DNA from 2 places in the Streptomyces sp. NPDC002573 genome. Region 1 is predicted to be linked to the other one. Evidence: predicted binding sites of a transcription regulator. Region 1 holds the regulator's gene; the other holds the start of a gene.
The links. The regulator HspR, encoded in region 1, represses chaperone genes until heat shock. The targets are predictions, from matches to a motif close to TTGAGNNNNNNNNNCTCAA.
Positions count from the first base shown of each region.

Region 2: a site for HspR is predicted at 9,455-9,473, ahead of lon (endopeptidase La). Genes of this name have one in related genera too.

Region 1 is NZ_JBIARC010000029.1:101,749-116,667, forward strand. Features, by position in the region: gene ACFYX0_RS26010 (hypothetical protein) at 272-1,474, shown strand; gene ACFYX0_RS26015 (YbjN domain-containing protein) at 1,481-2,005, opposite strand; gene clpB (ATP-dependent chaperone ClpB) at 2,279-4,876, opposite strand; gene ACFYX0_RS26025 (hypothetical protein) at 5,452-5,787, opposite strand; gene ACFYX0_RS26030 (helix-turn-helix transcriptional regulator) at 6,085-7,140, shown strand; gene ACFYX0_RS26035 (LuxR C-terminal-related transcriptional regulator) at 7,135-8,169, opposite strand; gene ACFYX0_RS26040 (sugar ABC transporter substrate-binding protein) at 8,443-9,549, opposite strand; gene ACFYX0_RS26045 (hypothetical protein) at 10,031-12,445, shown strand; gene ACFYX0_RS26050 (heat shock protein transcriptional repressor HspR) at 12,503-12,955, opposite strand; gene dnaJ (molecular chaperone DnaJ) at 12,960-14,129, opposite strand; gene grpE (nucleotide exchange factor GrpE) at 14,169-14,828, opposite strand; partial or broken gene ACFYX0_RS26065 (Hsp70 family protein) at 14,825-14,919, opposite strand, start outside.
Region 2 is NZ_JBIARC010000038.1:29,360-44,278, forward strand. Features, by position in the region: gene ACFYX0_RS30035 (styrene monooxygenase/indole monooxygenase family protein) at 1-581, opposite strand, end outside; gene ACFYX0_RS30040 (ATP/GTP-binding protein) at 658-1,305, opposite strand; gene ACFYX0_RS30045 (DUF742 domain-containing protein) at 1,286-1,690, opposite strand; gene ACFYX0_RS30050 (roadblock/LC7 domain-containing protein) at 1,687-2,190, opposite strand; gene ACFYX0_RS30055 (nitrate- and nitrite sensing domain-containing protein) at 2,187-5,150, opposite strand; gene ACFYX0_RS30060 (protein phosphatase 2C domain-containing protein) at 5,508-6,296, shown strand; gene ACFYX0_RS30065 (MarR family transcriptional regulator) at 6,316-6,807, opposite strand; gene lon (endopeptidase La) at 7,015-9,432, opposite strand; partial or broken gene ACFYX0_RS30075 (hypothetical protein) at 9,612-10,320, opposite strand; gene ACFYX0_RS30080 (hypothetical protein) at 10,314-10,688, opposite strand; gene ACFYX0_RS30085 (hypothetical protein) at 10,685-11,395, opposite strand; gene ACFYX0_RS30090 (rhomboid-like protein) at 11,502-12,296, opposite strand; gene ACFYX0_RS30095 (spermidine synthase) at 12,502-13,188, shown strand; gene ACFYX0_RS30100 (response regulator transcription factor) at 13,301-14,038, shown strand; gene ACFYX0_RS30105 (HAMP domain-containing sensor histidine kinase) at 14,035-14,919, shown strand, end outside.

The DNA of each region.
Region 1 (14,919 bases):
TGCATGGCGTCGCGGGGCAGGCGGGAGTTTGACGACAGGGCCTAGCGGCCTCAGAGATCACGTCCTTCTGACGCCGGACCCGAGCAAGGGCCCACCTCACCGGCGGTGGTGCTGAAGTTGCCCGTGGTGGGCCTGTTGTGCGAGTGCTGGTCACCGCGGTGCGCTCGGCCGAGCAGTTCGGCCGAGGGGCGGGCGCCCCGTACGCGGGAATTCGCCCCCGCACGGCCGCGCAAGCTTCGTAAACCGGGCGTGATCGGAGGATGGTTCCGGTGTGACCGACACCAGGACCATCCCGGCCCCCGCCCCACCGGGCCCGAGGAACAGCGACCGTGTCCGTCCGGCCGGGGACGGCCGACGGCTGCCGACGACGGCCGCCGCCGCCCTCGGGCTGTTCTTCGTCTCCCGGCTGTGCGGCGGCCTCGTGCTCGCCCTCGTCGCCCGGTCCGCGGGCAGGCACCCCCTGCTGCTGCTCGGTCGCTCCTGGGACTCCGTCTGGTATCTGGGGATCGCCTCGCACGGCTACGGACACATCCTGCGCAACCGCACCGGCATCCACTACGACCTGGCGTTCTTCCCGCTCTACCCGGGTCTGGTCCACACGGTCACCACCCTCACCCCGCTCGGCGGCGTCCAGGCGGGACTGCTGGTGTCCTGGACGGCCGCGGTGATCGCCGCGTACGGGATCTACCGGATCGGCGTACGGCTGCACGGCCCCGCCGTGGCCACCGTCCTCGTCGTGCTCTGGGGGCTGCTTCCGCACTCCGTGGTGCTGACGATGGGCTACACGGAGCCCGTGCTGACGGCGTGCGCCGCCTGGTCGCTGTACGCGGTCCTGACCCGGCGCTGGGTCTGGGCGGGGACACTGGCGGCCCTCGCCGGCCTGTCCCGGCCCAACGGCTGCTCGGTGGCCGTCGCGGTGCTCGCGTCGGCCGCGCACGAGGTGTGGCGGACGCGCGGTCGCGGAGTTTCCCACAGGCTGTGGACGGGCGCTGCGCTCGCGCCCCTCGGCTGGAGCGGCTATGTGCTGTGGGTCGGCCACCGCAGGGGCGATCCGCTCGGTGGCTACTTCACCGTGCAGCGGCTGTGGGGCTCGCGGTTCGACTTCGGGCACGGCGCGCTGCGCTTCACCGAGCACATGGCGCTGCACGGCACCCGGCTGCTGTTCCCGATGGCCCTGGTGATCGTCGGGGTGAGCAGCGTGCTCTTCGGGCTGCTGATCGCGGACCGCGCCCCGCTGCCGCTCGTCGTCTACAGCGGCGTACTGCTGGTGATCGCGCTCGGCGGCTCCGGGTTCTTCGAGTCGAAGCCGCGCTTTCTGCTCCCGGCCTTCCCGCTGCTGACGGTGGTGGCGCGGGCGCTGGTACGGACGGCGAGAGCCCGACCGTGGCACGCCACCATCGTGGCGAGCGCCCTGGCCGGGCTCTCTTTTGTCTACGGGGCGTATCTGGTCGTACTCGCCCGATCGCCCCTCTAGGGGGATCTACTCCCCGTCGTCCTCGGGCTTCTCCGCGTCGTCGACTTCCTCCGTGAGGCCGAGCTGCTCGACGAGCCACCGGTCGAACTCGATGGCGGCGCGCACCCAGCTCACGGTCGACGAGACGAAGTGGTCCAGACTCACGCCGGTGCCGATCAGCATCTGCGCCTCACCGATGAGGCGGACGGTGCCGTCGTCGTGCGTGTGGGTGTAGACCTTGGGCCACAGGGTGCGCCGGTTCCAGTCGTCGATGGACTCCAGCAGCTGCGGCTTCTCGTCGATCTGGTGGGGACGGTCGTAGAACGTCCGCACGGAGAAGACGGCCTGGTCGCCCTCGCCGCGGAACATGAAGTACGTACGGAACTGCTCCCACGGTGCGACGAGGTCTCCCTCTTCGTCAACGAGGTGCTTGAGCTCCATCTGGTCCAGGAGCTGCTTCACGAGGTCCTGATCCGGAACCACGGGGCCCGCCGGCGGCTGCGGCTCGGGCTGGCCCCCGAAGTTCGGAATCGAGGACGGGTCGATGCTCACCGTGTTCTTCCCTTCGTACGGATTCCGCCATCCTCCCTCATCCGGGGAGGGGGCTGGCAACCCTGAACGGGTCGTGTCCGCCGGGGGCTGACATGATCTGGCCGCTCTCCACCGCCGGACGGACCGGTCCGTCGGCCTTCGCGGGCGCCGCGCCCGAGGGCAGCCGGCGGATGCCACGGGCCGGCGTCGACGAGGTCGAGCTGACCGTGGTGTACGAGGACGGGCGCACCGCCCTCGTACACATCTACACCCACGCGGGCCGACCGGGCCCGGTCAGAGCGTCTTGCCGGACGCCGGGCCCACCAGCAGCCCGCTCCCGAAGGTGTCCACCCGGACCGTGTCGCCGTCCTTGACCTCGCCGGCCAGGATCTCCTTGGCGAGCCGGTCTCCGATGGCGGTCTGGACGAGTCGGCGCAGCGGGCGGGCTCCGTACGCCGGGTCGTTGCCCTCGTCGGCGAGCCAGGCCAGGGCCTCCGGCGTGACCTCCAGGGTGAGCCGCCGTTCGGCCAGCCGCTTGGCCAGGCGGTCGATCTGGAGCCGGGCGATACGGCTCAGCTCGTCCTTCGACAGCGCCGAGAAGACCACCAGGTCGTCGAGCCGGTTCAGGAACTCGGGCTTGAAGGAGGTGCGGACCACCTCCAGGACCTGCTCCTTCTTCTCCGCCTCGGTCAGGACCGGATCGACCAGGAACTGACTGCCCAGGTTCGAGGTCAGCACGAGGATCACATTGCGGAAGTCCACCGTGCGGCCCTGGCCGTCCGTCAGCCGTCCGTCGTCCAGCACCTGGAGCAGGATGTCGAAGACCTCCGGGTGCGCCTTCTCCACCTCGTCGAGGAGCACCACGCTGTACGGGCGGCGGCGCACCGCCTCGGTCAGCTGGCCGCCCTCCTCGTAGCCGACGTATCCGGGCGGGGCGCCGACCAGCCGGGCGACGCTGTGCTTCTCGCCGTACTCCGACATGTCGATGCGGACCATCGCCCGCTCGTCGTCGAAGAGGAAGTCGGCGAGCGCCTTGGCCAGCTCGGTCTTGCCGACACCCGTCGGGCCGAGGAAGAGGAACGAGCCGGTCGGGCGGTCCGGGTCGGCGATACCGGCCCGGCTGCGGCGTACGGCGTCGGAGACGGCCTGTACGGCCTCGGCCTGGCCGATGAGCCGCCGGCCGAGCCCCTCCTCCATACGCAGCAGCTTCTGCGTCTCGCCCTCCAGCAGGCGTCCGGCGGGGATGCCCGTCCAGGAGGCGACGACGTCCGCGATGTCGTCGGGGCCGACCTCGTCCTTGACCATCGTGCCCTTGGACGCCTCCTCCTCGGCCTCGGAGGCGGCCTCCAGCTCCTTCTCCACGCCCGGGATCTCGCCGTACAGCAGCTTGGAGGCGGTGTCGAAGTCGCCGTCGCGCTGGGCGCGTTCGGCCAGGCCGCGCAGGTCGTCGAGCTTCTCCTTCAGCTCACCGACCCGGTTGAGGGACTGCTTCTCCTTCTCCCAGCGGGCGGTCAGGCCCCGCAGCTCCTCCTCCTTGTCGGCGAGGTCGCGGCGCAGCTTCTCCAGCCGCTCCTTGGAGGCCAGGTCGGTCTCCTTGCTGAGCGCGAGCTCCTCCATGCGCAGCCGGTCCACGGCACGCTGGAGCTCGTCGATCTCGACCGGGGAGGAGTCGATCTCCATCCGCAGCCGCGAGGCGGACTCGTCGACCAGGTCGATGGCCTTGTCGGGCAGGAAACGGGAGGTGATGTACCGGTCGGAGAGGGTGGCCGCGGCGACCAGCGCGCTGTCCGCGATCTGCACCTTGTGGTGGGCCTCGTAGCGGCCCTTGAGGCCGCGCAGGATCGCGATGGTGTCCTCGACGGTCGGCTCGGCGACCAGCACCTGCTGGAAGCGGCGCTCCAGGGCCGGGTCCTTCTCGATCCGCTCGCGGTACTCGTCGAGGGTCGTCGCACCGACCATGCGCAGCTCACCGCGCGCCAGCATCGGCTTGAGCATGTTGCCGGCGTCCATGGCGGAGTCCCCGCCGGCGCCGGCGCCCACCACGGTGTGCAGCTCGTCGATGAAGGTGATGATCTGGCCGTCGGAGTCCTTGATCTCGGCGAGGACGGTCTTCAGGCGCTCCTCGAACTCACCGCGGTACTTGGCGCCCGCGACCATGGCGCCGAGGTCCAGCGCGACCAGCCGCTTGTCCTTGAGGGACTCGGGCACGTCGCCCTTCACGATGCGCTGGGCGAGGCCCTCCACGACGGCGGTCTTGCCGACACCGGGCTCACCGATGAGCACCGGGTTGTTCTTCGTACGGCGGGACAGCACCTGCACCACGCGGCGGATCTCCTGGTCCCGGCCGATGACCGGGTCGAGCTTGCCGTCACGCGCGGCGGCGGTGAAGTCGGTGCCGAACTTCTCGAGGGCCTTGTACTGGCCCTCCGGGTCCGGGGTCGTCACCCGGCGTCCTCCCCTTGTCCTCTGGAACGCGTTCAAGAGCTTCTTGGCGTCCGCGCCCTGGCCGGTCAGGACCTCTCCCGCGGCGCCGCCCTTGGCGGCGATGCCGATGAGCAGATGCTCGGTGGAGAGGTACTCGTCACCGAGGTCCTTGGCGCGCTTGCCCGCGTCGGCGATCACGGCCAGCATCTCGCGGTTGGGCTGGGGCGGTGCCACGGTCGACCCGGTCACACTGGGCAGACCGCCGAGCACGCGCTCGGCGCCGGCCCGTACGGAGGCCTGGTCGGCGTCCACGGCGGCCAGCAGGTCGATGATGTTCTCGTTGTCCTGCCCCTCCAGCAGCGCGAGGAGCAGATGGGCGGGGGTCAGGTCCGGGTGCCCCTCGGCGACGGCCCGGCTGCTGGCCGCGTTGATCGCGTCCCGGCTCCTGTTGGTCAGCTCGGCGTCCACGTTCCCGTTCTCCTCCTTGCGTCAGCCACGCTCAGCTGTCGTCAGTCCTTCATCTGACGCGAGCAACGTACATAAAGTTGAGTCTATTCCACTCAAGGCGCGGAACGGGAGGGCGACCGGCGAGGTTCCGCGGCCGAGAGCCTTTCGCTCACCCACCCGGGCGCGTCCGAGACGTCCAGTACCCCGGATCCGGGCAGGAGCAGCACCGGACCGCCCTCCCCGGCCCGGAGGGCAGCACGAAGGCCCGATCCGGCCGTAGGGGAATACGGGCCGGATGCGGGCGCGACTCGATGACCGCCGGGAGGCAGGGGGCGCGGACGGGCCGTCGAGGGGCCGCAGCAAGTGACATGAGGGGGCGCGCGTGACATCCGGGAGGCGCGCGCAGCGGTGTCATCACGGACGGTGAGGGGGTGGCTCGTGGGCGAACCCCGGGTAAGGACCGAATCCAGCCACCGTGGCAACGGGGCACACCCGGAGTTTCCGCACAAACTGCAGCGGCGTCACCGTGTTCAGGTCACGGTGACGCCGCTGCGGGGGGAAGCACCTGAGCGATTTGTTACGACGGGGGAATCGCGTCAGGCACTGCGGGGGGTGGCTGAGACAGTCCGCATGACCGGGGTGTCCGGTTCGACCAGCCGGTGATCGCGCTGGTCCAGATTCACAAAGATCATTCCGTACCGTATGGCGCACCGGACAGGCTGCGGCGCCCCCCGAGGCCGTCGCAGAAGCCGGTAGGCCCGCACATCGTCGTCCTCGTCGCGGGCGACGACGACAGGCTCCCCGAACACGGTCACCATCAGCGAGTCACCGTTGTGGGGGATGGCAGTGGCCAGGTCGATGAAGTGCCAGCCGGAGCGGTAGGCCGTGGCCATCTCGCGACGGAAGGTGCGGTCGTCCGGAGGAGTGGTCACATCAGCTCCACACGCTGTCATCTGGGCCGACGGGTGTGGCACTATCGCCGGCCGCGGAAGAAGCGGGTACCAACGACCAGACACTGTCCGCTCGTACGTCCTCCTTCGCGCCGGCGAGCCCACTCAACGTTCCGAAGGCCACAACGGCGGAGAAGGTGGCGACAAGCACCGAGCGAAGCATTCTCTTACCCATAGTCGGCTTCGTCCTCACTTGAAGGTCCCCTCTTCCCCCGTCGACTAAGACGATGGCTCATTCGGGCACGTCATGGCCACACAATCGGTGCATCATGTTCCTGCATGTTCAGGACCCTGGGGGGTGGAGGTTTGACAACCAATCGGGCTAAAGCGACACATCCCCATGCCTTGACCGAACTGTGCGAGGAGGGCGGGCGTCTTTACGCGAACGCCCTGCGCACAGGGCGTATCGCGCGCGCCGACGCGGAAGAGGCTCCGTGTCTCATGGAGTTCGCCCTCCTCCATCCCGATCCGGACGACGCCAACTGGCTGCGCCCGGTTCCGCCCTCGGTCGCCCTGGCCCAGCGGCTGAACCCGATAGAGCGTGAGATCTCCGAGCGCAGACGGCTGTCGACCAACCTGGCCGAAGCCTTCGAGCCGTTCATGGCCCTCAGCGCGCAGGTGACCGCGCCCACCCACTCGATCACGGTGCTGGAGGGGCTCGACCGGATCAACGCGGCACTCGACCTGGCCACCGCCCAGTGCCAGAACGAGATGCTGACGGTCCAGCCGAGCGGCCACCGCCCCGAACGCCGGCTCATCGAGGGCCTGGAGCGCGACCGGCCGCTGATCGAGCGCGGGGTGCGCATCCGCACCCTCTACCAGCACACGGCCCGCTACAGCCCGGAACGGCTGGCCTACGTGGACCAGTTCACCGACGGCAAGGCCGAGTACCGCACCATCGACGAACTCGTCGAGCGGCTCATCATCTGCGACGAGGCGGTCGCGTTCATCCCCATCAGCGACGACCGCCAGGTCGCCCTGGAGCTGCGGCACCCGGGCCTCGTCCGCTATCTGGTGAAGGTCTTCGAGTTCATGTGGGGCCGGGCGGTGCCGCTGCGAGCGGGCACCCCCTACGAGACCGATCCGGACGGCATCACGGACATCCAGCACTCCATCGCCAAGCTCCTGGTGGAGGGCCATGTCGACGAGGCCATCGCCCGCCGCCTGGGCATGAACGTGCGCACCTGCCGCGCCCACATAGCCAAGCTGGCCACGGCCCTCGGCAGCGGCAGCCGTGCCCAACTCGGCTATTTGATAGCGCAGTCGGGGATCCTGAGCCAGAACAACCCACTGGCCGGGGAAGGCGGCCCGGGGCCCCGCGAGGGGGGCTCATAGGCCGACGGGAGGCTCCGGGGCCCGACCGGTGAGGGGCAGCAGTTCGGGCGCCCGCGAGGGCCCGTCCAGGCCCGCCTGGGCGATCCGGACGCCCAGTTGGGTACGGCTCGCCGCGCCCAGGGTCTCGGAGAGCCGGGCGATGTGCGCCCGGCAGGTGCGGACGCTGATGCCGAGGCGTTCGGCGACCACGGCGTCCTGGTGGCCCTCCGCCAACAGCGCCGCGATCGAGCGTTCCCGATGGGTGATGCCGTCGATGCCGGTCTCCGGCAGGGGGGACGTCAGCGGGATCGCCAGGCGCCACAGCCGTTCGAAGATGGTCACCAGGTAGTCGATCAGGGCCGGGTGGCGCAGCTCCAGCGCGATGGTGCGGTCGGGGTTGGCCGGGATGAAGGCGACCGTGCGGTCGAACAGGATGAGGCGCTCGGGCACCTCGTCCAGGGTGCGGGCCTCGGCCGCCTCGCCCATCAGCTCCATGTAGGTGTGCAACCCCTGGCCGTGCCGGGCGACATGCGTGTACAGATCGCGCATACGGACGCCCCTGCGGCGCATCTCCAGCGCCCGGTGCAGACCCTCGGAGAGTTCGTCCTCGCGGCGGATGCCGCCGGGCTGGACCGTCAGCACCTCGCGCGTGCACCGCTCGGTCGCCTCGTCCATGGCGGCCCGGATCCGCGGCAGCCCGTCCAGGACACGGATCGCCACGCCCTCCGCGGAGCCCTGCTCACGGCCGCCGAGCCCGGCGTACCACTCGACCGCGGCCACCGCCGCCCCGACCCGCGCCTGGCTCGCGCTGACCTCCTCGTGGACGCCGCGCAGCAGCCGCGTCATGACCTCCTGCGGGGAGGTCGGCACCAGCCAGTCCATGTCGTCGGGGTCCGGGTGCAGCAGCGCGAGTTCCAGCAGACAGGGCACCGGCGCGGCGTCCGCGCGGGGCACCCGGCCCCGGCGTACGGCCCGGGAGTACACCCGGTTCCCGGACTCGCAGAGCCGGTCAGCGCCGTGCGGATGCGCGTCCGTCCCGTGCCCGGCCATCTTCCACTCCTGGCTCCAACTCCCGGCTCAGCGTCCTGCAGCGTGTTCGCAGCGCAACTATGCGCGGAGCCGCCCGCCTCCGCAACAAGGCTCCGCAGCACCAACGCCCACACTTGCCGGGAACGTCCCGGATTCTCCCTCCCTCCGGAAGTTCCGTCTGCACCCAGTTGACGGGAGGTCGGGGCGGGCCGGTCCGCCGGACGACGAAACGGCCGTGGTGGACGGGCGACGCTGCCCTCCACCACGGCCGTTGCTCCAGGAGCGGCGTGCCCGCTACTTCAGACCGATCAGCGTGCACGCGGCCTTGTACTTGGGGGTGCAGATGTCCCCGACGGTGTAGATGTCGTCCTGGATGACCGTGTCCTTGATGTTGTCCTTCGTCAGCGCGACCACCGGCACCAGCATCGACGGGATCTTCTGCCCCGTCGGGCCGTCGACCTTGTCCCGGGTCAGCGCGTCGAACTCGATCGAGCGACCCTGGACCTTGGCCACCGCCATCTCCGCGGCGTTGTTGGCCTCTTCCGGGTACGACTTGTACACGCTCATGTACTGCTCGCCCGAGACGATCCGCTGCACGGCGGCCAGCGAGGCGTCCTGCCCGGTCACCGGCGGGACCTTGCTGATGCCCGCCTCCTTCATCGCCTCGATGACGGCGCCGGCCACGTCGTCGTTGGCCGAGTAGACGCCCGCGATGTTGCTCAGACCGACGGCCTGGATCGCCTGGACCATGTTCGCCTTGGCGTTCTCCGGCTTCCAGTCCTTCGTGTCGTAGGTCTTGACGATGTTGACCTTGCCCTGGAGCTCGCTGAGCGCGCCCTCCTTGAACTGCGCCGCGTTCGGGTCGGTGACCGAACCGTTCATCATGACGACCTTGCTGGTCTCCGCCTTGCTGCCGAGCGCCTCGACGAGGGCGCGGCCCTGCACCTGGCCGACCAGCTGGTTGTCGAAGGAGATGTACGCGTCGATCGGCCCCTGGGCGAGCCGGTCGTAGGCGATGACCGGGATGCCCGCCTCGTTGGCCTTCGTCACGCCCGCCTTGAGGGACTTGGCGTCCACCGGGTCGACCAGCAGCACATCCACCTTGTCGGCGATCATCTGGTCGAGCTGCTCGCTCTGCTTGGCCGCGTCGGCGTCGGCGTTCTCGTAGACGACCTTGCCCTTGTCGTGGGTGAGGGAGCGCACCTGGTCCCGGATGATCGGGTAGTCGAACTTGTCGTACCTCGGGTTCTCCTTCTCCGGCAGAAGAAGACCCACTGTGATGTCGTCGCCCTTCTTCGGAGACGCGGAGCTGCTGCCCCCGCCGACTCCGTCCATGACGCCGCACGCGGCGAGAGAGACGGCCGCCGCGGATGCGGCCAGGGCTATGGCGGTTCGACGCACAGCGGTCCTACGGGTGGTACGAGCGTTCACATCAGATGCCTTCCGGGCGGGGGAGCAGCATTGCGACCCAAGTGGCTGAAAGCCAACGCGGCGACGGCATGCAGCGTCAAGGAGTACGGGTTAACGAGATGGCAACAGCATCCGGGTGGAAGTCAAGTGAAGACCAAGAAACCGCACCACCAGGGCCTTTGCCAAACCTCCCCCTGATGGAGATTTCCGCCGTCACCTGCGGAGACCCGGAAACCTACACTCCGTCAACTTTCCTGTGATTAGCCATCGTTCACGCCCGACACCAAACGTGATCTACATCACGCATCAGCACATCCATCACACTCCTTGCGTCGGCCGACCCTTGCCGCACCCCGCACACCCCGCGCAAAGGGAAAGCCGTGGGGTCGTAAAGATCTGTACAACCTCTTCCGCGTCTCGCGTGTCCTGGTCACGAGCGCCTTTCCGCGTCTCGATCCGATCAGAGGACCGAATGAACCCAGCCAGACGACGCGTCACCGCCGCGGCCGCCACCACCGTCGTGCTCGCCACTGCGGGCGGACTGCTCACGGCCGCCGCTCCCGCCTCCGCCGCGACCTCCTGCACCTCGCCGGTGTTCAAGCGGCAGTTCTTCGCGAACACCGGTCTCACCGGCACCCCGGGGAGGACCGACTGCGACAGCGCCGTCGACCAGAGCTGGAGCGGTGCCCCGGCCTCCGGGCTGCCGGCGGACCGGTTCGGCGTCCGCTGGACCGTCACCCGCGACTTCGGCTCCGGCGGACCCTTCGCCTTCAGCGCCGGCGGGACCGACGGGATCCGCGTCTACCTCGACGGCGTACGGAAGCTGAACCTCTGGTCGGACACCCGTGGTTCGCGCTCGACGGGCGTCAACCTCACCATCCCCAAGGGCATCCACACCCTGCGGATCGACTATGTGAACTGGACCGGCAAGGCCGCCGTCAAGTTCACCTACGCACCCCGGACTTCCGCCACCGTCGACAAGGTGAGGCCGCTCGCCCCGGCGGGCGTCACGGCCGCCTATGACAAGGCGACCCGCAAGGCGAAGGTCTCCTGGGCGAGGAACAAGGAGATGGACCTCGCCGGCTACCGCGTCTACCGCCGCCCGAAGGGCGCCACCGCCTGGACGAGGCTGACCGCGACGACGGCGACGACGTACACCGACACTCCCCCGGCGACCGGTCAGGTCTTCTCCTACGAGGTCCGCGCGTACGACAGAGCGGGCAACGAGTCGGGCGGCACCGCCGGTCCCCCCGTGACCACCGTCGACAGGACCCCGCCGGCCGCGCCCTTCGTCGAGATGGACCTCTGCCCGGGCGACCAGCCCTTCGCGGCCCCCGAGCTGGTCACCACCCTTCAGAACGCGGCCGACATCGCCCGGTACGAGATGCAGCGGCTCGACGCCGCGACGAGGACCTGGGCCACCGTGTACTCCGGCACCAAGGGCGCGATCTGCGACACCGGGTACCCCGCCGACGGCAGCAAGGTCACCTACCGGGGCGGCGCCCGGGACGTGGTCGGCAACTGGTCCGCCTACTCGGCCGCCACCACGTTCACCACCTTCGACCTGACGCCGCCCGCGACCGCCGCCGACGCCCGGGTCGAGTACCGGTCGGGCGTGCCCCACCTGGTGTGGTCCCCCGTCGACGGGGCCGCCTCGTACCAGGTCCTCCAGTACGACCCGGCGACCGGCGGCTACCTCGACGCCCTCCCCCAGAAGGGCACCACCAAGGGCACCGACGTCGTACCGCGCCAACTGCTCCCGGTGGCCGGCACCTACCGGTACGCGGTGCGCGCGCTGGACGCGAAGGGCAACGCCGCCGCCCCGGTGGAGGTCACGCTGTCGATGGCCGGCCGCCCCGAGGCGATCCCCGCGTTCCGGACCACCGCGACCCCGTTCGGCGAGGGCGTGACGATCGCATGGAGCAGCGCCGATCCATGGGCCTTCGACGAGAGCCCGCTGCTCACCTACCGGATCGTCCGTACCGACCCGGCGACCGGCGAGAGCACCGTCGTGGACAGGTGCAAGCCGAACAGCCCCTACGACGAGCCGCTCCAGGCCCCTTCGACGTACTGGACCTGGGCGGACAGTGACGCCCCCGCCTACGCCGGCAGCACGCAGATCAACGGCAGTTGCCGGGACGTCTCGGGCGAGTCGGAGACGACGTACGAGTACCGGGTCGTGACGGTCGACCCCTACGGGCACGAGTCGGGGCCCGGACCCGTGGCCACACAGACCACGCCGGACACCCGGCGCCCGGCCGCGGTCGAGAACCTGACCGCGGAGCAGCTCCCGCTCGGAGTCCGTCTGACCTGGACGCCGCCCGCCGACGACGACGTCACCGGCTACTACGTCTGGCAGGGCACCACCGACCCGGACACCGGTGAGACGGTCTGGAAGAAGAACTGCTGGACCGGCAGCTCCCTGGCCCCGACCGAGATCCTCTGCCCGACGGTCCCCGACGGCCGGGCCCATGTCTACCGGGTGGCCGCCACGGACGGCTCCGGCCTGTACGACGGCAGGGGCCCCGAGTTCTTCCACACCGCCGAGGTCTCGGTCACCCTGCCCGACACCCGGCCGCCCGGCTGGAGCGGCACCGAGGTGCGCCAGAGCCAGTACCCGGACCCGTACTTCGGCTGCTCCGAGAGCTCGGGCCTGGGCGACTGCTCCCTGCTGGCCGGGTACCGCGTGGAGCGCTGGGACCCCGCCCGGGGCGACTGGACCGTGCTCGCCTCGGGCCCGTCGGCCGACCACGGCAGCCACCTCGACACCACCGTGCACGAGGACCGGCTCGGCCTGTACTACTACCGCGTCGTCCACACCGACGCGTCGGGCGCCGAGAAGGCCGTGAAGAACCTGGCCTACGGCATCTGGGACTCCTGGCTCTGACCGCATGCGAAAGGGGCGGTACCGGAACGAGGTCCGGTACCGCCCCTGCGGGACAGGTCAGTCGCCCTGCTGCTGCCGCTTGGGCCGCCACACCACCAGCGCGCTGGTCTGCTGCACCTCCTGGTACGGCACCAGGTCACGGCGGTACGAGGCGTGCACCGCCGCCTCGCGCTGGCGCATCGTCGCAGCCGCGCCCTCCAGCGCGTCCTGAAGCTCCGCCACGCGGGACTGGAGCGCGACCACCTGGTTCTCCAGTTCGATGATGCGCTTGATGCCGGCCAGGTTGATGCCCTCGTCCTGCGACAACTGCTGCACCTGGCGGAGCAGTTCGATGTCACGGGCCGAGTAGCGCCGGCCCCGGCCCGCGGTGCGGTCCGGGGACACCAGGCCGAGGCGGTCGTACTGGCGCAGTGTCTGCGGGTGCAGTCCGGAGAGCTGGGCCGCCACCGAGATGACGTAGACCGGGGTGTCCTCGGTCAGCTCGTACGGGTTACGTCGACGGCCGTCCATCTCCTCATGCTCCCTTCGCCGCCTGGAACAGCTCAGCCCGCGGGTCCTCGTCCGCGGTCGCCTCGCGATACGCCTCCAGCGCGTCACGAGCCTTGCCCGAGACGTCCTTGGGGACACTCACCTCGACGGTGACCAGCAGGTCCCCGCGGGTGCCGTCCTTGCGGACCGCGCCCTTGCCACGGGCGCGCATCGTGCGCCCGTTGGGCGTGCCCGGAGGCAGCTTCAGCGTCACCGGGGGCCCGCCCAGGGTGGGCACCCGGATCTCGGCGCCGAGCGCCGCCTCCGCGAACGTCACCGGCACGCTCACCGTCAGGTTGTCGTCCTTGCGGCCGAAGACCGGATGCGGATTCACACGCACGACGACATACAGATCGCCGGCCGGGCCGCCCCGCTCGCCGGGCGCGCCCTTGCCGCGCAGGCGGATGCGCTGCCCGTCGGAGACACCCGCGGGGATGCGGACCTGCATCGTCCGGGACGACTTCGCCCGGCCGCTGCCGTGGCAGACCTCGCAGGGGTTCTCCGCGATCAGACCGCGGCCCTTGCAGTCCGGGCAGGGGTCGGTCAGCGAGAAGCCGCCGCCCGAACCCCGCGCGACCTGCCCGGTGCCGACGCAGGTCGGGCACACACGCGGAGTGCCGTTCTTGTCGCCGGTGCCCGAACAGGCCTTGCAGGGCGCCTGCGAGGACATGCGGAGCGGCACGGTCGCGCCGTCCACCGCCTCCATGAAGCTGAGCGTGACCTCGGACTCGATGTCCTGGCCGCGCCTCGGCTGCGTACGCGTGCCCGCGCCGCCGCCACGGTTGAACAGGCCCCCGAAGACGTCACCGAGACCTCCGCCGAAGTTCCCTCCGGCGCCGGCCTGGCCGCCGAAGAGATCGCCGAGGTCGAAGTTGAACGAGCCGCCCGCCGCCCCGGGACCGGGACGGAAGCCGCCGTTGCCGAAGAGGGCGCGGGCCTCGTCGTACTCCTTGCGCTTCTTGGGGTCGCCGAGGACGTCGTTCGCCTCGGAGATCTCCTTGAAACGTTCCTCCGCCTTGGCGTTGCCCTTGTTGGCGTCCGGGTGGAACTCGCGGGCGAGCTTCCGGTACGCCTTCTTGATCTCGGCCTCGGTGGCGTCCTTGGGGACGCCGAGGACCTTGTAGAAGTCCTTCTCGATGAAGTCCTTGGTGCTCATCCCCGACGTCCCTCCTTCCCTACGCGTTCGTGGTGTACGTCAGCCCTCGTCCGGGCCACCGTTCTCCTTGTCGTCGCCCGGCTCGGTGCTCTCCTCGGCCTTGACCGTCTGCGCTCCCGGCTGCGGCTCGGCCACCGCCACCCGCGCGGGGCGGATGGTGCGCTCGCCGAAGCGATACCCGGGCTGCAGAATCGCCACGCACGTCGTCTCTGTGACGTCCGGCGCGTAGCTGTGCATCAGGGCCTCGTGGATCGTCGGGTCGAAGGGCTCGCCCTCCTTGCCGAACTGCTGCAGACCCATCTTCGCCGCGACGGTCTCCAGCGACTCGGCGACGGACTTGAACCCGCCGACCAGCTCGCCGTGCTCCCGTGCGCGGCCGATGTCGTCGAGCACGGGCAGGAGCTCGGTCAGGAGGCTCGCGATGGCGATCTCCTTGACCGCGATCCGGTCACGCTCGACGCGGCGGCGGTAGTTCTGGTACTCGGCCTGGAGGCGCTGGAGGTCCATCGTGCGCTCACCGAGCGCCGTACGGACCTGGTCCAGCTGAGCCACCAGACCGGCGTTCTGTGCGCTTGCGTCCCCCGCCGGGGCCGCCGCCCCCTCCGAAGAGGGGGAGGCGGTCTTCGGCTCGGCGTCCTCAGGGGTGGCGCCGGAGGGGACGTCGGGCTTCTCCTCGAAGCCCGGGGTCTCCTCCGTCACGCGGCACCGTCCTTGCGCTCGTCGTCCACGATCTCGGCGTCGACCACGTCGTCGTCGGCCTTGGCCTGGCCGGCACCGGCGTCACCGGCGG
Region 2 (14,919 bases), on a different contig from region 1:
AGGTTGCAGCGCACCGCGTCGTAGTCCGGGTGCTCCGGGCGGGGGCCCATACCGTGGACGTAGGCGACCGCGAGGGCGCGCTGCGGCTCGCTGTACGGGGAGCGCGAGGCGTCGCGGCCGAACATCGAGACCAGTTCGCCCTTGCCCGCCGACACCAGCACCAGGTCGTAGGCGCGGGAGAAGTAGTCGAGGTCGGAGACCGCCGCGCCGTGGATGACGAGCTGGCCGCCGCGCTGCGCGAACGTCTCCATCCAGCCGGCCATCTTCACGCGCTGGTCCACCGACTGCGCGTAGCCGTCGAGCCTGCCCACCCAGTCGATGACCCGCTGCGACTCCGGACCCGCCACGGAGACACCGAGCCCCTGGATCTTCGGGGCCTGGGACTCCCAGAAGTTCAGCTGCAGATCGCGCTCGTGCTGAAGCGCCGTGTGGAACATGCACTGCGTCGACATGACCCGGCCGGTGCGGATCTCGTCCGCGGTCCGGTTGGACATCAGGGTGACCTCGTACCCGTGCGACTGGAGGCCGAGGGCGAGCTGGAGTCCGGACTGGCCGGCTCCGACGACGAGTATCTTCCGCATGCGAGTGGTGCTCCTATCAGGACGAGGGGGAGTCGTATGGATCAGCGCGCACCGCGTAGACCCATAAGACGCTCCCTCACTCGGGGGTGACGTCCAGCGCGTGGCCGACCAGGGCCAGGAGGGTCTCGATCACCGAGATCCGGCGCCGCGCGTCCATGATCATGACGGGTATGTGTGCGGAGATCGTGAGGGCGTCGCGCACGTCCTCGGGCTCGAACCGCTCGCTGTCGTCGAAGTGGTTGACCGCGACCACATAGGGCAGGCCGCTGCTCTCGAAGTAGTCGAGCACCGGGAAGCAGTCCGCGAGCCGACGCGTGTCGGCCAGCACCACCGCGCCTATCGCGCCGCGCACCAGGTCGTCCCACATGAACCAGAACCGCTGCTGTCCCGGTGTGCCGAAGAGGTAGAGCACCAGGTCGTCGTCGAGGGTGATACGGCCGAAGTCCATCGCCACCGTGGTGGTGAGCTTCTCCGGCGTCTCGGTGAGGTCGTCGGTCTCCTGGCTGGCCTCGGTCATCAGCGCCTCCGTCTGGAGGGGCGTGATCTCCGAGACGGCGGTCACCAGGGTGGTCTTGCCGACGCCGAAGCCGCCCGCCACCACGATCTTCGTGGCGATCGGGGCGCGCGTGCGGTCCGTCTGCCAGGCCTGGAGGTGCTCCTGCTCGTCGTGGTCGACGGAGAGCGGTGAGACGCCCGGGGAGGCGTCAGAGACGACGGAGTCCACTCAGCACCCTTTCCAGCAGAGCGCGGTCAGGCTGTCCGGGGCCGTGACCGGTTCCGTACACACGGATCTTTCCCTGGTCCGCGAGGTCGCTGAGGAGCACGCGGACCACCCCGAGCGGCATCTTCAGCAGAGCCGCGATCTCGGCCACCGTGCGCATACGGCGGCAGAGTTCGACGATGGCCCGCATCTCGGGCATCACTCGGGTGGCCAGTGAACCATTGGTCAGTTCACGGCGTTCTTCGGGGGCCTCCAGAGCCGCCACGAAGGTCTCGACCAGCAGCACATGGCCGAAGCGGGTACGGCCGCCGGTGAGCGAATAGGGGCGTACGCGGGCGGGTTTGCGGTCGCCGCCGCGCACAGGAAGCTTCTTCGGTGCACTGCTCATCGGGCGCTCCCCGTCGACTGGGCCTCTAGGGACTTGCGCAGTTCGCTGCGGAGTTCCGGCGTCAGGACGTGTCCGGCGCGGCCGACGAAGAGCGCCATGTGGTACGCCACCACGCTCATGTCGCAGTCCGCGGAGCCGTGCACGCCGAGCAGCGAGCCGTCGCTGATGGACATCACGAAGAGGCTGCCCTCGTCCATGGCGACCATGGTGTGCCGGACCCCGCCGAAGTCCATCAGCTTCGCGGCGCCGATGGTGAGGCTGCCGATGCCGGAGACGACGGTGGCCAGGTCGGCCGACGACCCTCTGGGGCCGCCCGGTTTGTCCGCGTGGCCGGCGCGGGCCTGTGCGTTGCGGCCGGGGTCGGATGAGAGGAGCAGCAGGCCGTCGGAGGAGACCACCGCGACCGACAGCAGTCCCGGCACCTCCTCGACGAGGTTCGTCAGCAGCCAGTGCAGGTTGCGGGCCTCACTGCTCAGTCCGAAGGTACTGGGCGCGGTCAACTGCTTGCCTCCTCGACTGTGCCCCCCGATGGATCAACGTCCGGTGCGGTCCCGGGTGTTGCGTTCTGAGGTGGTGCTGCGGGGCGCTGCGCGGGCGCCCTGTTCTCCCCGGTCCTCTCGGTGATCTCCGCCTCGACGTGCTGGTAGCCACGCGCGGCGCCGCGGTGGAAACCGCCGAGCCTGCGGCGCAGCGCATCGGCGTCCACCCCGCCGGCGCGCGGACGGGGCGCGGGGGCGGGCGCGGAGATCTTCGGGGTGCGCTTGGGCAGGCCCTTGTCGGTGAGCCGGGGGGCCTCGGGGTCCGCGGGGTCCTGGGGGGCGGGGGCCGCCGCGGACTCTCCCTCGTCGACGGTGCGTTCGTGGGCGTCGGGGCCTATGGCGTACGGGTCCGCGGCGGGCCCCCCGGTGGCACCTGCGTCGGGCGCGGGCTGCTCCGCCCGGGGCGACGGAAGCAGCAGCTCCATCGTGGTCTCGACGAGGGGCTCCGGGGGCAGGTCCGCGAACTCCTGAGCCGGGACGGCGGGCCCCCGCACGGGCAGGTCGTTCCGTGCGGCTTCCGCGTTCCGTACGGCTTCTTCGCCGCGTGCGGCCTCTTCGCTGCGTACGGCTTCTTCGTTCCGTACGGCCTCTTCGTCCCGTACGAAGCCTTCGCCGGGTACGGCCTCTTCGTCCCCCACGGCCTGCACGGCCTGCACGGCCTGTTCCGCCGCCGTGATCAGCGGGTCCTCGTCACCGCGCGGCTCCTGGACGGTGATCCGGGTGCGGCCGGTGAGGACGTTGGAGTTGGCCTCCGCGTCGGCGCCGGGCAGGGAGACGGCGGCCGCGCCGCCCGGCACCGGGCCCGTGCCCGCCGTGGGTACGGCCGCCGCCGGGGCCGCGGCGAGCAGGGTCTTCGGCAGGACGACGACCGCCGCCACACCGCCCTGCTTCTGCTCGCGCAGCTGGACGCGGACGCCGTGCCGGTGGGCGAGGCGGGCCACCACGTACAGGCCGAGCCCGAGGCCCTCGCCGCCCTCCTGGTCGTACGGCTCGGTCGGGTCAAAGTCGGCGAGCCGGGCGTTGAGCCGGCTCATCCGCTCGCCGGTCATGCCGATGCCCTCGTCCTGGACGGAGAGCATCACCTCGCCGCTCTCCAGCAGCCAGCCGGAGATCTCCACGGTGACGTCCGGCGGCGAGAAGGAGGCGGCGTTCTCCAGCAGTTCGGCCACCAGGTGCGAGAGGTCGTCAGCGACGAAGCCCGCGACATGCGCGTGCGGCGGCAGCGCGGCGATCCGGACGCGCTCGTACCGCTCGATCTCGCTGACCGCGGCCCGCACCACGTCCACCAGCGGCACCGGTCCGGCGTGCTGCTGGACGTGCTCGGCGCCGGCGAGGACCAGGAGGTTCTCGCTGTGGCGGCGCATCACCGTGGCGAAGTGGTCGAGCCGGAAGAGGGTGGCGAGCCGCTCGGGGTCCTGCTCGCGCTCCTCCAGGCCCTCGATGACGGCCAGCTGCCGCTCGACCAGGCCGAGGGTGCGCAGCGCGAGGTTGACGAAGGTGGAGTTGATGCTGTGCCGGACCTGCTCCAGGTGGCCCGAGGCCTCGTCGAGCTGGGCGCGCAGCGCGGCGCGCTCGTCGGCCATGGTCTGGCGCTGGCCGACCAGGTGCTTGCGGTCGGTCTCCAGGGTCCCGAGGCGCTCCTGGAGGGCGACGGCGTGCGCATGCAGGGCGTTGACGGAACGGACGACCTGGGCGAACTCGTCGTTGCGTCCGGTGAACTTCACCGGCTCCTGGCCGGCCGGCCCGGCGGCCAGCCGGGCCGAGCCGAGGCGCAGCACGGCCAGCGGGCGGGTGAGGCTGCGGGCCATGGCCATGGCGACGCCCACGGCGACGAGCATCAGCGCGCCGAGGACGGCGATCCGGATCTCCAGCGCGGTGACGTCGTCGTCGCGCAGCTGCGCCAGGTCCTTGCTCCGGCTCTCGTAGAGCGAGGACTCGACGCCGCGCATCAGGTCGACGCGGGCGGACAGGGCCGCGTCGACCCTCTTGGTGCTCAGGGCGAGGTCGCTGTCGGAGAGCGTGGGCTGGTCGGTGAGGGCGGCCAGGTACTTCTCGGCGGAGGTGACCTCCGGGCCGGTGACCGTGGAGTCGTAGGAGGACTTGGCCGTCTGCGTCGCGTTGTCCTGGAAGTCGGCGACGGCGGCGTCGGAGCGTACGGCGGCCTGCTGGGCGGCGGCGGTGAGCGCGTCGCGCTGCTTGGTGTCGGCGGTCGAGGAGCCGCTGACGGTGGTCGGCAGACCGGTGATCGGACTGATGATCGTCCGGGTGGAGTGCGGGACGTTCAGGGCCGCGAGGAGCAGTCCGCGGGCGGCGGCGGACTGCTGCACGGCGGTGTCCAGCTCGGCGAGCGCGTAGGCGCCGGAGCCCGCGCGGGGCGGGATCTTGCCGGCCAGCTGGTCGGCGAGGGCGTGCAGCTCGGTGATCACGGCGGAGTACGCCCGGTGCACGTCGAGAGCGCCGCTCTTGCCGACGAGCGCCGCTCGCCGTACGGAGCCGACGTCGTCGAGGTCCTTGCCCAGCGGGGCGGGGAGGTCCTGGTCGGCACGCAGGTCCTGGATCTCCCGGTCGACGCGGGCGCTCTGCTGCTCGGCCGGCGTCTGCGACTTGGGGCGCCCCGCGGCCACATACGTGGTGACCGCGTCACGCTCGTCCGCCAGCGCGTGGGCGAGGGTGAGGGCGTCCTGGGTCTGCTGGGCGAGCGTCACGAGGTTCTGGGAGTCGTTCAGCTGCCCGGAGGCGGCGATGACGCTCGGCGCCCCGGCGCCCGCGATCGCGGCGGCGACCACGGCCACCGCGACGATCAGCCGATTGCGCACGTGGGCGGTACGGCCGCTGCCCGTGGACTCGGACGAGACACCCCGTTCGGTGGCCGTCTGCTTGCCTGTGCGCCGAGGCCGCGTCTTCTGCACCGGTGCTCGCATTCCTGACTCGTGTACCCATGGCCGGGTGACGGTCCGTCATCGGGGACGTCGACCCGGTACGACGGCTTCCGACCCTCCCAGTGGCGATGCACAGAGGTCTCGCTTCGCCTGACCCGCCACCCGAAGGAGTGAACATCGCCGGGGAGTTGGCGGGCAAGTTCCTGTGGCCCGTGCGAGTGGCCCGTACAGCGGGCCGGTTGGACGTCGGCGGCACGCTTTGGCAGTATTCGCCACCACGCTTCGCCGGAGTCGATCATTCCATGCCAAACCAGGCGGCTGACCTGGTCGGTCGCACCGATTCCACGGTCGTTGCCAGCCTTTCGTGGACCTTGTGAAGGGCTGGTGCAGACTGGCCGGATGCGTATGGAACTGATTTCCGAGCCCGGCGACGCGGCCCGTCCCGACGAGGACTTCGCCGCACTCTCCGTTCCGGCTTCAGGACAGGGCGGAGCGCTGGTCGTACTGGACGGGGTGACTCCGCCGGTGGGCGACGACGGGTGTCTCCATTCGGTCCACTGGTTCTGCGCACGGCTCGGCGGGGCGCTGACCGAACTGTCCGTTTCCCGCCGGGATCTGACCCTGACGGAGGTCCTGGCGCAGGCCCTGAGCCGTACCGCCGAGGCTCACGAGGCCACCTGTGACCTTTCTCACCCGCGCACGCCGCAGGCGACCGTGGTCCTCGCGCGCTGGTCCGAGGCCGCGGTGGAGTACCTGGTGCTCTCGGACTCGGTGCTGCTGGCCGAGGCCCCCGACGGCACGGTCACGGCCCTGCTGGACGAGCGGCTCGCCCGCGTCCCGCGCGCCTCGCTGGCCTCGGACGCCATCGCGGACGCCACGGTCCGCAACAAGGAGGGCGGCTTCTTCACGGCGGCCGCCGACCCCTCGGTCGCGGCCCGGGCGGTGACGGGCGAGCTTGCGCGCACGGCGGTGCGCACCCTCGTGGCCCTCACGGACGGCGCGACCCGCTGGACGGAGAAGTTCCGCCAGGGCGACTGGACGGACCTGTTCACGCTGGTGCGCAAGGAGGGGGCGGCGGCGCTCGTGGAGCGCGTACGGGCCCTGGAGGACGCCGACCGGGAGCGGCGGGAGCACCTGGGCCGCAGCAAGACGCACGACGACGCGACGGTGGTGTACGTGGGCCTGTGAAGCAGCCCGCGGCCGTCGTCTACTTCTCCATGCCCCGGTTCAACTGGTTCAGCAGCCGGGCCAGTTCGGCCACCTCGCGCTGGTCCCAGTGGGCGAGCTGACGCACATAGCGGGCCCGGCGGGCCTCGCGGACCCGGCCGACGCGGCTGCGGCCCTCCTCGGTGAGATGGACCAGCCAGGCACGGCCGTCGGCGGGGTCGGGCTCCCGGGCGACGAGACCGAGGTCCTCCAAGGCGCGCAGCTGGCGGGACATCGTGGCCTTGCCGACACCGATGTAGGCGGCGAGGGCCGTGGCGCGCTGACGGCCGCACTCGTCGAGCCGTACGAGAAGGCCGTAGGCGGCGGTCTCCAGATCCGGGTGGACCTCGCGGGCCATCTCACCCTGGCTGGCACGGGCGCGCCGCAGGAACACGGTCAGCTCGCGCTCCAGTGACAGGAACTCCTGGTCCGCACCGCCGCCCGAGATGCCGGGTTCGACCGGCCACTCCTCGCCGTGTGAGTCCTCGCGCACGTCAGCACCCCTGCCCCGGTTGTCCGATCCTGAAGGTTTCTGCCACATCTCACCCATTGCCGCAGCTCCGCCAGTATTTCGCAGGCGTAGACCAAGGGCGGCCTCCGGCCCCCTCTCAGACACGGCGAAGGCCCGGGCCTCCCTCACGAAACCCGGGCCTCCGGTCATCCGGGGGCGTCCGTCACTCCGCCACCGGAATCTCTGGTGTCACGCCGCCACCGGAACCTCCCGCGCCGCGTCGCTGGTGGCCGGCGCGAGCGCCAGCTCCAGGACCTGACGGACGTCCGTGACGGCGTGCACGTCGAGCTTCTCCAGCACCTCGGACGGGACGTCGTCCAGGTCGGCCTCGTTACGCTTGGGGATGATGACGGTCGTCACGCCCGCCCGGTGCGCGGCGAGCAGCTTCTGCTTCACCCCGCCGATGGGCAGCACCCGGCCGGTCAGGGAGACCTCGCCCGTCATCGCCACGTCCGTACGGACCAGACGGCCCGACAGCAGCGAGGCCAGCGCGGTCGTCATCGTGATGCCCGCGCTGGGGCCGTCCTTCGGGACCGCGCCCGCCGGGAAGTGGATGTGCGCACCCCGGTCCTTCAGGTCGCCCACGGGCAGCTCCAGTTCGGCGCCGTGGGAGCGCAGGAAGCTCAGCGCGATCTGCGCGGACTCCTTCATCACGTCGCCGAGCTGACCGGTGAGGGTCAGGCCCGCCGCGCCCGTCTCCGGGTCGGCCAGCGACGCCTCCACGAAGAGCACGTCACCGCCCGCGCCGGTGACCGCGAGACCGGTCGCCACACCCGGGACCGCCGTCCGCCGCTCGGCCGGGTCCTGGGCGGACTCGGGCACGTGGTGCGGACGCCCGATCAGCTCGCGCAGGTCCTCGTCCCGGACGGTGAAGGGCAGCTCCTTCTCGCCCAGTTCGTGCTGGGCCGCGACCTTGCGGAGCAGCCGGGCGATCGACCGCTCCAGGTTTCGTACGCCCGCCTCGCGGGTGTACTCGCCGGCGAGCTTGCGCAGCGCGCTCTCGTCGATCGTGATCTCGGCCTTGTCCAGGCCCGCCCGCTCCAGCTGACGCGGGAGCAGGTGGTCACGGGCGATGACGACCTTCTCGTCCTCGGTGTAGCCGTCCAGGCGGACGATGTCCATACGGTCGGCCAGCGCCTCCGGGATGGCCTCCAGGAGGTTCGCCGTCGCGAGGAAGACCACGTCCGACAGGTCGAGTTCGACCTCCAGGTAGTGGTCCCGGAAGGTGTGGTTCTGCGCCGGGTCCAGGACCTCCAGCAGGGCGGCGGCCGGGTCGCCCCGGAAGTCCGAGCCCACCTTGTCGATCTCGTCGAGCAGGACGACCGGGTTCATCGAGCCGGCCTCCTTGACGGCGCGCACGATCCGGCCGGGCAGGGCACCCACGTACGTGCGCCGGTGACCGCGGATCTCGGCCTCGTCGCGCACACCGCCGAGGGCGACGCGGACGAACTTGCGTCCCATGGCGTGCGCCACGGACTCGCCGAGACTGGTCTTGCCCACACCGGGCGGGCCGACGAGCGCGAGCACGGCACCGCCGCGCCGCCCGCCGACGACACCGAGGCCCCGCTCGGCGCGGCGCTTGCGCACCGCCAGGTACTCGGTGATCCGTTCCTTCACGTCCTCCAGGCCCGCGTGCTCGGCGTCCAGGACGGCCTTGGCGCCCCGGATGTCGTACGCGTCCTCGGTGCGCTCGTTCCACGGCAGTTCGAGCACGGTGTCGAGCCAGGTGCGGATCCAGGAGCCCTCGGGCGACTGGTCGCTGGACCGCTCCAGCTTGTCGACCTCCTTGAGGGCGGCCTCACGGACCTTCTCGGGCAGGTCGGCGGCCTCCACCCGGGCCCGGTAGTCGTCGGACTCCTCGCCGTCCTTGGCGTCGCCGTTCAGCTCGCGCAGCTCCTTGCGAACGGCCTCCAGCTGACGGCGCAGCAGGAACTCGCGCTGCTGCCTGTCGACGCCCTCCTGGACGTCCTTGGCGATGGACTCGGCCACGTCCTGCTCGGCGAGATGGTCGCGCAGCTGCTGGGTGGCGAGCTTCAGCCGGGCGACCGGGTCGGCCGTCTCCAGCAGTTCCACCTTCTGCTCGGTGGTCAGGAAAGGTGAGTAACCGGAGTTGTCGGCGAGCGCGGAGACGTCGTCGATGGCCTGGACGCGGTCCACGACCTGCCAGGCGCCGCGCTTCTTCAGCCAGCTGGCGGCGAGCGCCTTGTACTCCTTGACGAGTTCGGTGACCTGGCCGGGCAGCGGGTCCGGCACGTCCTCGTCGATCCTTGTGCCCTCGACCCACAGCGCCGCACCCGGACCGGTGGTCCCGGCGCCGATCCGCACGCGGCTCCGGCCGCGGATCAGGGCGCCCGGGTCACCGTCGGCGAGCCGGCCGACCTGCTCGACCGTGCCGAGCACACCGGTGGTGGCGTACGTGCCGTCGATCCGGGGCACGAGCAGCACCCTGGGCTTTCCGGGCTCCGACCGGGCGGCCGCCTGAGCGGCTTCCACGGCCGCGCGCACGTCGGAGTCACTCAGGTCCAGCGGAACCACCATGCCGGGCAGCACGACTTCGCCATCGAGCGGCAGTACAGGCAGGGTGAGCGATGTGGGCATCGAAGCCATGATCTCCCCTTCGGCAGTCAACTTGAGCTATGCCGACTCAATGCGCGGCACGATCCCATTGTTCCCCCGGGCACGTTCGCTCTGAGCGATCACGCGATGGCCTGCGATTTCCGGGTGTTGGGCGGGGTGACGGGGGCCCGGCGGGTCGGTCCGGGCGCCGTGACGGACGTCGGTGCGCGTCAGTCCGACGCGCGTTCGCGGCCTGCGGGGTCGGGGGCGGAGGTGGAGGCGCCGTGGTCCGGACTGGTGACGTCCGGGCTGGTGGAGTCCGGGCTCGTGAACCCCGGAGACGTGAAGCCTCTCCCGTCCTCCTCCAGCGCCGCCCCAAGGCAGGACGCCGCGCTCCAGCAGTGCCGTCCACCAGGCCTCTTGGGCTCGTGCGACCTCCGGCGGCAGCGCGCCGACGGGTTCTGGTCCCTTGCCGGAGGGGCCGCCGCGCCGGGCGATGACCAGCAGGCCGATCACGTCGGCCACGATCACCGCCGCGGTCAGCGCACCGAAGCACCAGCCGGCGGTCACAAGGGTCTGGCGGGGGACGCGGCCGGGACCAAGAGCTTGAGGGCGTAGCCCAGGAGCAGGAAGATCACCGCGGCGGTACCGGCGAGTGCGGGAGCGAGCACCGCGGCCAGGGCAAAGGCTCCGGCGCCCTCCGTGGTCCCCCCGCCGCGGCGGCGAACCCCTCAGGGCGCGCCTCCTCACGGTCGTGGACGTAGTGGTGGTACCCGGTCGCCGCGGCGGCGGCGATCAGGGGGGTGGCGTCGAGTGCCATGACGCGCAGTTGCTCGGGGCCGAGCGTTGCCCCGCGGCGACCGGCTCCGGGCCGTACGGGGCGGAGCGCAGTGCCTCGTCGAGAACGCGCTCGTAGTCAGGGCGGTCCTCGCTCAGCAGGTGCTGCGGTGCACCGTCCGCCCTCGGCCGCGGGTACGGCTCGCGCCGTGCGGAGGTCCGGCGCGCCCGCGGGTCCGGGGGCCTTCCGCCTCCGTCCCCGGGAGCGGACGGCCCCCCGCCTCGGGCACGGCCCGGTTCGGCTCGCTCGTGGGCCCAACAGCCGGGGCCGACTGCCGGGCAAAAATCTCCGGGACCCCCGGGACCTCGCCCGTCGGCCCGCCGACCCGTACGCCCAGGACGGCGGCCAGCACACGCCGGCCGAAGGGCAGACCGCGACGCGCCGCCACCTCGGCGCGTCCGCGCCCCGGCCGGTCCACGCCCAACAGCGACGCCGCGACGCGGCGGCCGGCGGAGGAGCGTCCGGTCATGGCGCCCCCTCCTCTCCGGCGGCCGGCTCACGGTCCAGGGACTCGTCACGACCGCCCCGGTGCCGGGGCGCGGCACCCTGGCCGCCCCGGCCCCGGCCTGCCCCCTCCGCCGGATCGCCGGGCCGGCCGTTCGGTTGCGGTCGGGCGGCCTCGGGGTCCGGACGGAGTGGGCCGGGCGGCGCGCCGGGCAGCGGCTGGGGCGGCACCCGCGCCGACGCGGACGCCGGCGGCGAGCCGTCGGCCGCGGCGGCAGCGGGTCCTGGCAACGTCTCGGGATCCGCCGCGGGCGACGGCCAGGCCGGCACCACGGGCGGCGCGCCGGCGAAGTCGCCGGGGTCGGCGGGGGTGTCCTGGCCGCCACCTCCGCCGACCGCCTGGCTCACCGCCTGGACACGGGAGAGCTGGGTCAGGATCACCGGAGCCGAGGTGCCGACGACGATGGCCGCGTACGGGCCGCCGATCTGTCCCGTTCTGCCGAAGAGCACCGCCAGTCCGGCGCCGATCATGCTGTGCACAAGAGCCGCGACCACGTCGACGCCGGGGTCGAAGTAGTCCCGGACACGGGGTGTCGTGCCCTCCTCCCCGGGCGGGAGCCGCCGATGGGCACTGCGGGCCGAACGCCAGTTCACGAACTGGATGTAGAAGTCGAGGGCTCCCCGCAGCGCTCCTCCCGCCGCTCCCAGCAGGACCAGCGCCGGCACGTCCACGTCTCCCCCGGCGTCCCGGTCCGTCGGGGCTCCGGCGTGTGGAGCCCGTACAGCGAGGGGCGGAGCGTGAGAAAGACGGCCGGGCGCGGCAGTCGACACCAGGAAGTCAGCCGTGGGCGCGGGCGTCCTGACGGCCCGTCCACTGCCAGCGGCGTACCCATGGCCAGGTCCCTATGCCGATGGCCAGGGACAGCAGATGGCCCCAGTTGCTCAGGGGGTCCGTGAACTGGGCCAGATCGTCGAGCAGTATCCCGCCGAACACCGTGAGCACCGTCCACCGAGCCCACGGCGGCAGCAGTCCCGCCAGCGCGCCGAGGCTCGCCGCGACGCCGAAGCTGATGCCGTAGTCGAGGCGGTGCAGCGAACTGTCCGGCAGATGGCCGACCATGACCGCCAGGCCGACCGGGACCTCGGTGGCCAGGGTGGCGAGGACATGGCCGAGCAGAAAGACGACGGCGGTGCGCGGGCCGCCGATGCGCCGCTCCAGCGTCGGCAGCACGAGCAGGAAGAGAAGCGCGTACGACGAGGTCAGGCCGCCCGCGATCCACAGCGCGCTGGCGACCAGCACCAGCGCCGGGCTGCTCACCAGATGGGCGACGTCGGTGCTGGACTCCTGGTACAGGGTGTGCACCAGCGAGGGGTCGGCGTACTGGGCGAACAGGGACGTCACGACGAGGACGGCCGTGTATCCGAGGGTGAACGGGGTGTCCGTGAGGGTCGGCAGGAGTCCCTGGGCCCGCACACCCGGGCGCGCGGCGGGGGCGGCGGGGGCCGGGACGCGAGGCGCGGACGGGGCCACGGAAAGCGGTACGGTGCGCTGACGCGGCATGCCGTCGAGCAGGGGCGTGGCCGTCCCGGGGGCCGTGAGCATGGCGTCAGCCGCCGAGACCGTGCGTTCCAAGGCGAGGAACTCCTTCCGTTCATCCCCCACCCTTCGTGCCGCCCGAGCCGCTGTCTATGACCGACGCCACCACTGGGCGGATTCAAAGCAACTTCTCAGGTGGGTTCTGCGTCCGCGCTGCACAAACCCGAACATAAGTGCGCATCCGGGGTGACACAGGAAAACCCCTCGCCCCTGGAGCCAGTTCGTCACCACAATGTGACTCATGCCTCATCCGTACGACATCCGTCAGACCCCTGAAGTCCTGGACCGTCGCGATGGCCCGCACGGCGAGGTCGTGCTGCGCCGCCACGGTGAGCTGCTCCAGATCATCGCCAACGGCTGTTTCCTCATGGACACCTCCGACGGGCGCTCGGAGCGACTGCTCGTGGACGCCGCGCACCGGGCCCTGGGCGCATGCCCGGCGCCGAGCCTGCTGATCGGCGGACTCGGTGTCGGCTTCTCGCTCGCACACGCGGCGGCGGACCCGCACTGGGGAGGCATCACAGTCGTCGAACGTGAGCGCGCGGTCATCGACTGGCACCTCGACGGCCCCCTGGGCGCGCTGTCCGCACCCGCGCTCGCCGACCCGCGCACCCGTGTCCTGGAGGCCGACCTCGTCGCGTATCTGCGTGAGACTTCCGCCACGTACGACGCCCTGTGCCTCGACATCGACAACGGACCCGGCTGGACGGTCACGGACGACAACGACAGCCTGTACTCGGCGGCCGGACTGGCAAGCTGCGCACGGGCGTTGAACCCCGGCGGGGTACTGGCGGTATGGTCCGCCCAGCCCTCTCCGGATTTCGAAGGAACCCTCTGGAATGCCGGGTTCCGGCAGGTGCATACCGAAGAGGTCCCCGTTGCCCGGGGCGTTCCCGACGTCGTGCACCTCGCCGTCCGACCTGGATAGCCGACCGGCGGTAACTCCCCGTACCCTGCTTCCCTGACGCGGATCATTCAAGCGTCAAACGCAGTCATGGGATCACCCCACGGATTCCGGAAAGCAACCCCAGGGGCGGGCGATGGAGCAGACACACACCGCGCACAACGGCACGACGGCGACCCCGGGCGCGCAGCGACGGGTTCTGGTGGTCGAGGACGACCCAACGATCGTCGACGCCATCGCCGCCCGGCTGCGCGCTGAGGGATTCCTCGTGCAAACGGCAGGCGACGGTCCGGCGGCGGTCGACACGGCCGAGGCATGGCAGCCGGACCTGCTGATTCTCGACATCATGCTGCCGGGCTTCGACGGCCTGGAGGTCTGCCGCCGGGTGCAGGCGCAGCGCCCGGTACCGGTGCTGATGCTCACCGCGCGCGACGACGAGACGGACATGCTGGTCGGGCTCGGCGTCGGCGCCGACGACTACATGACCAAGCCGTTCTCGATGCGTGAGCTGGCGGCACGGGTGCATGTGCTGCTGCGGCGGATGGAGCGGGCCGCCCTGGCCGCGGCCACACCCCGCAGCGGCATCCTGCGCCTCGGCGAACTGGAGATCGACCACGCCCAGCGGCGGGTCCGGGTGCGCAGTGAGGACGTCCACCTCACACCCACCGAGTTCGATCTGCTCGTGTGCCTGGCCAACACACCGCGCGCGGTGCTCTCCCGGGAGCAGCTGCTCGCGGAGGTGTGGGACTGGGCGGATGCCTCCGGCACCCGCACCGTGGACAGCCACATCAAGGCCCTGCGGCGGAAGATCGGCGCGGAGCGCATCCGCACCGTGCACGGGGTGGGCTACGCCCTGGAGACCCCGACGCCATGACCGACGGGCCGGACGCGCGGAGGAGCCCCGGGGAGCCCTGGGGCGGCGTACGCCCGTTCTCGATCAAGACCAAGCTGGGCGCGCTGGTCGTCATCTCGGTGCTGATCACCACGGGGCTGCTGCTCATCGCGGTGCGCACCGAGACCGAACTGCGTTTCATCACGGTCTTCTCGATGATCGCCACACTGCTGATCACGCAGTTCGTGGCGCACTCGCTCACGGCGCCGCTGGACGAGATGAACGCGGTGGCCCGGTCGATATCGCACGGCGACTACACCCGCCGGGTCCGTGACCACCGCCGCGACGAGATGGGTGACCTGGCCCACACGATCAACCTGATGGCCGACGAGCTGGAGGCCCAGGACCGCCAGCGCAAGGAGCTGGTGGCGAACGTCTCACACGAGCTGCGCACCCCCATCGCCGGGCTGCGCGCGGTGCTGGAGAACATCGTGGACGGCGTCACGGAGGCCGACCCCGAGACCATGCGCACCGCGCTGAAGCAGACCGAGCGGCTCGGGCGCCTGGTGGAGACCCTGCTGGACCTCTCCCGCATCGACAACGGCGTGGTCCCGCTGAAGAAGCGCCGCTTCGAGGTGTGGCCGTATCTCTCGGGCGTCCTCAAGGAGGCCCAGATGGTGTCCTCCGCCCGGGCCGGCATGGCCTCGGGCTCCGGCAGCCACACCCGCACGGACGTCCATCTTCACCTCGACGTCTCCCCGCCGGAGCTGACCGCGCACGCGGACCCGGAGCGCATCCACCAGGTCGTCGCCAACCTGATCGACAACGCAGTCAAGCACAGCCCTCCGCACGGCCGGGTCACGGTGAAGGCCCGGCGCGGGGGCGGCCCGGACTCCCTGGAGCTGGAGGTGCTGGACGAGGGC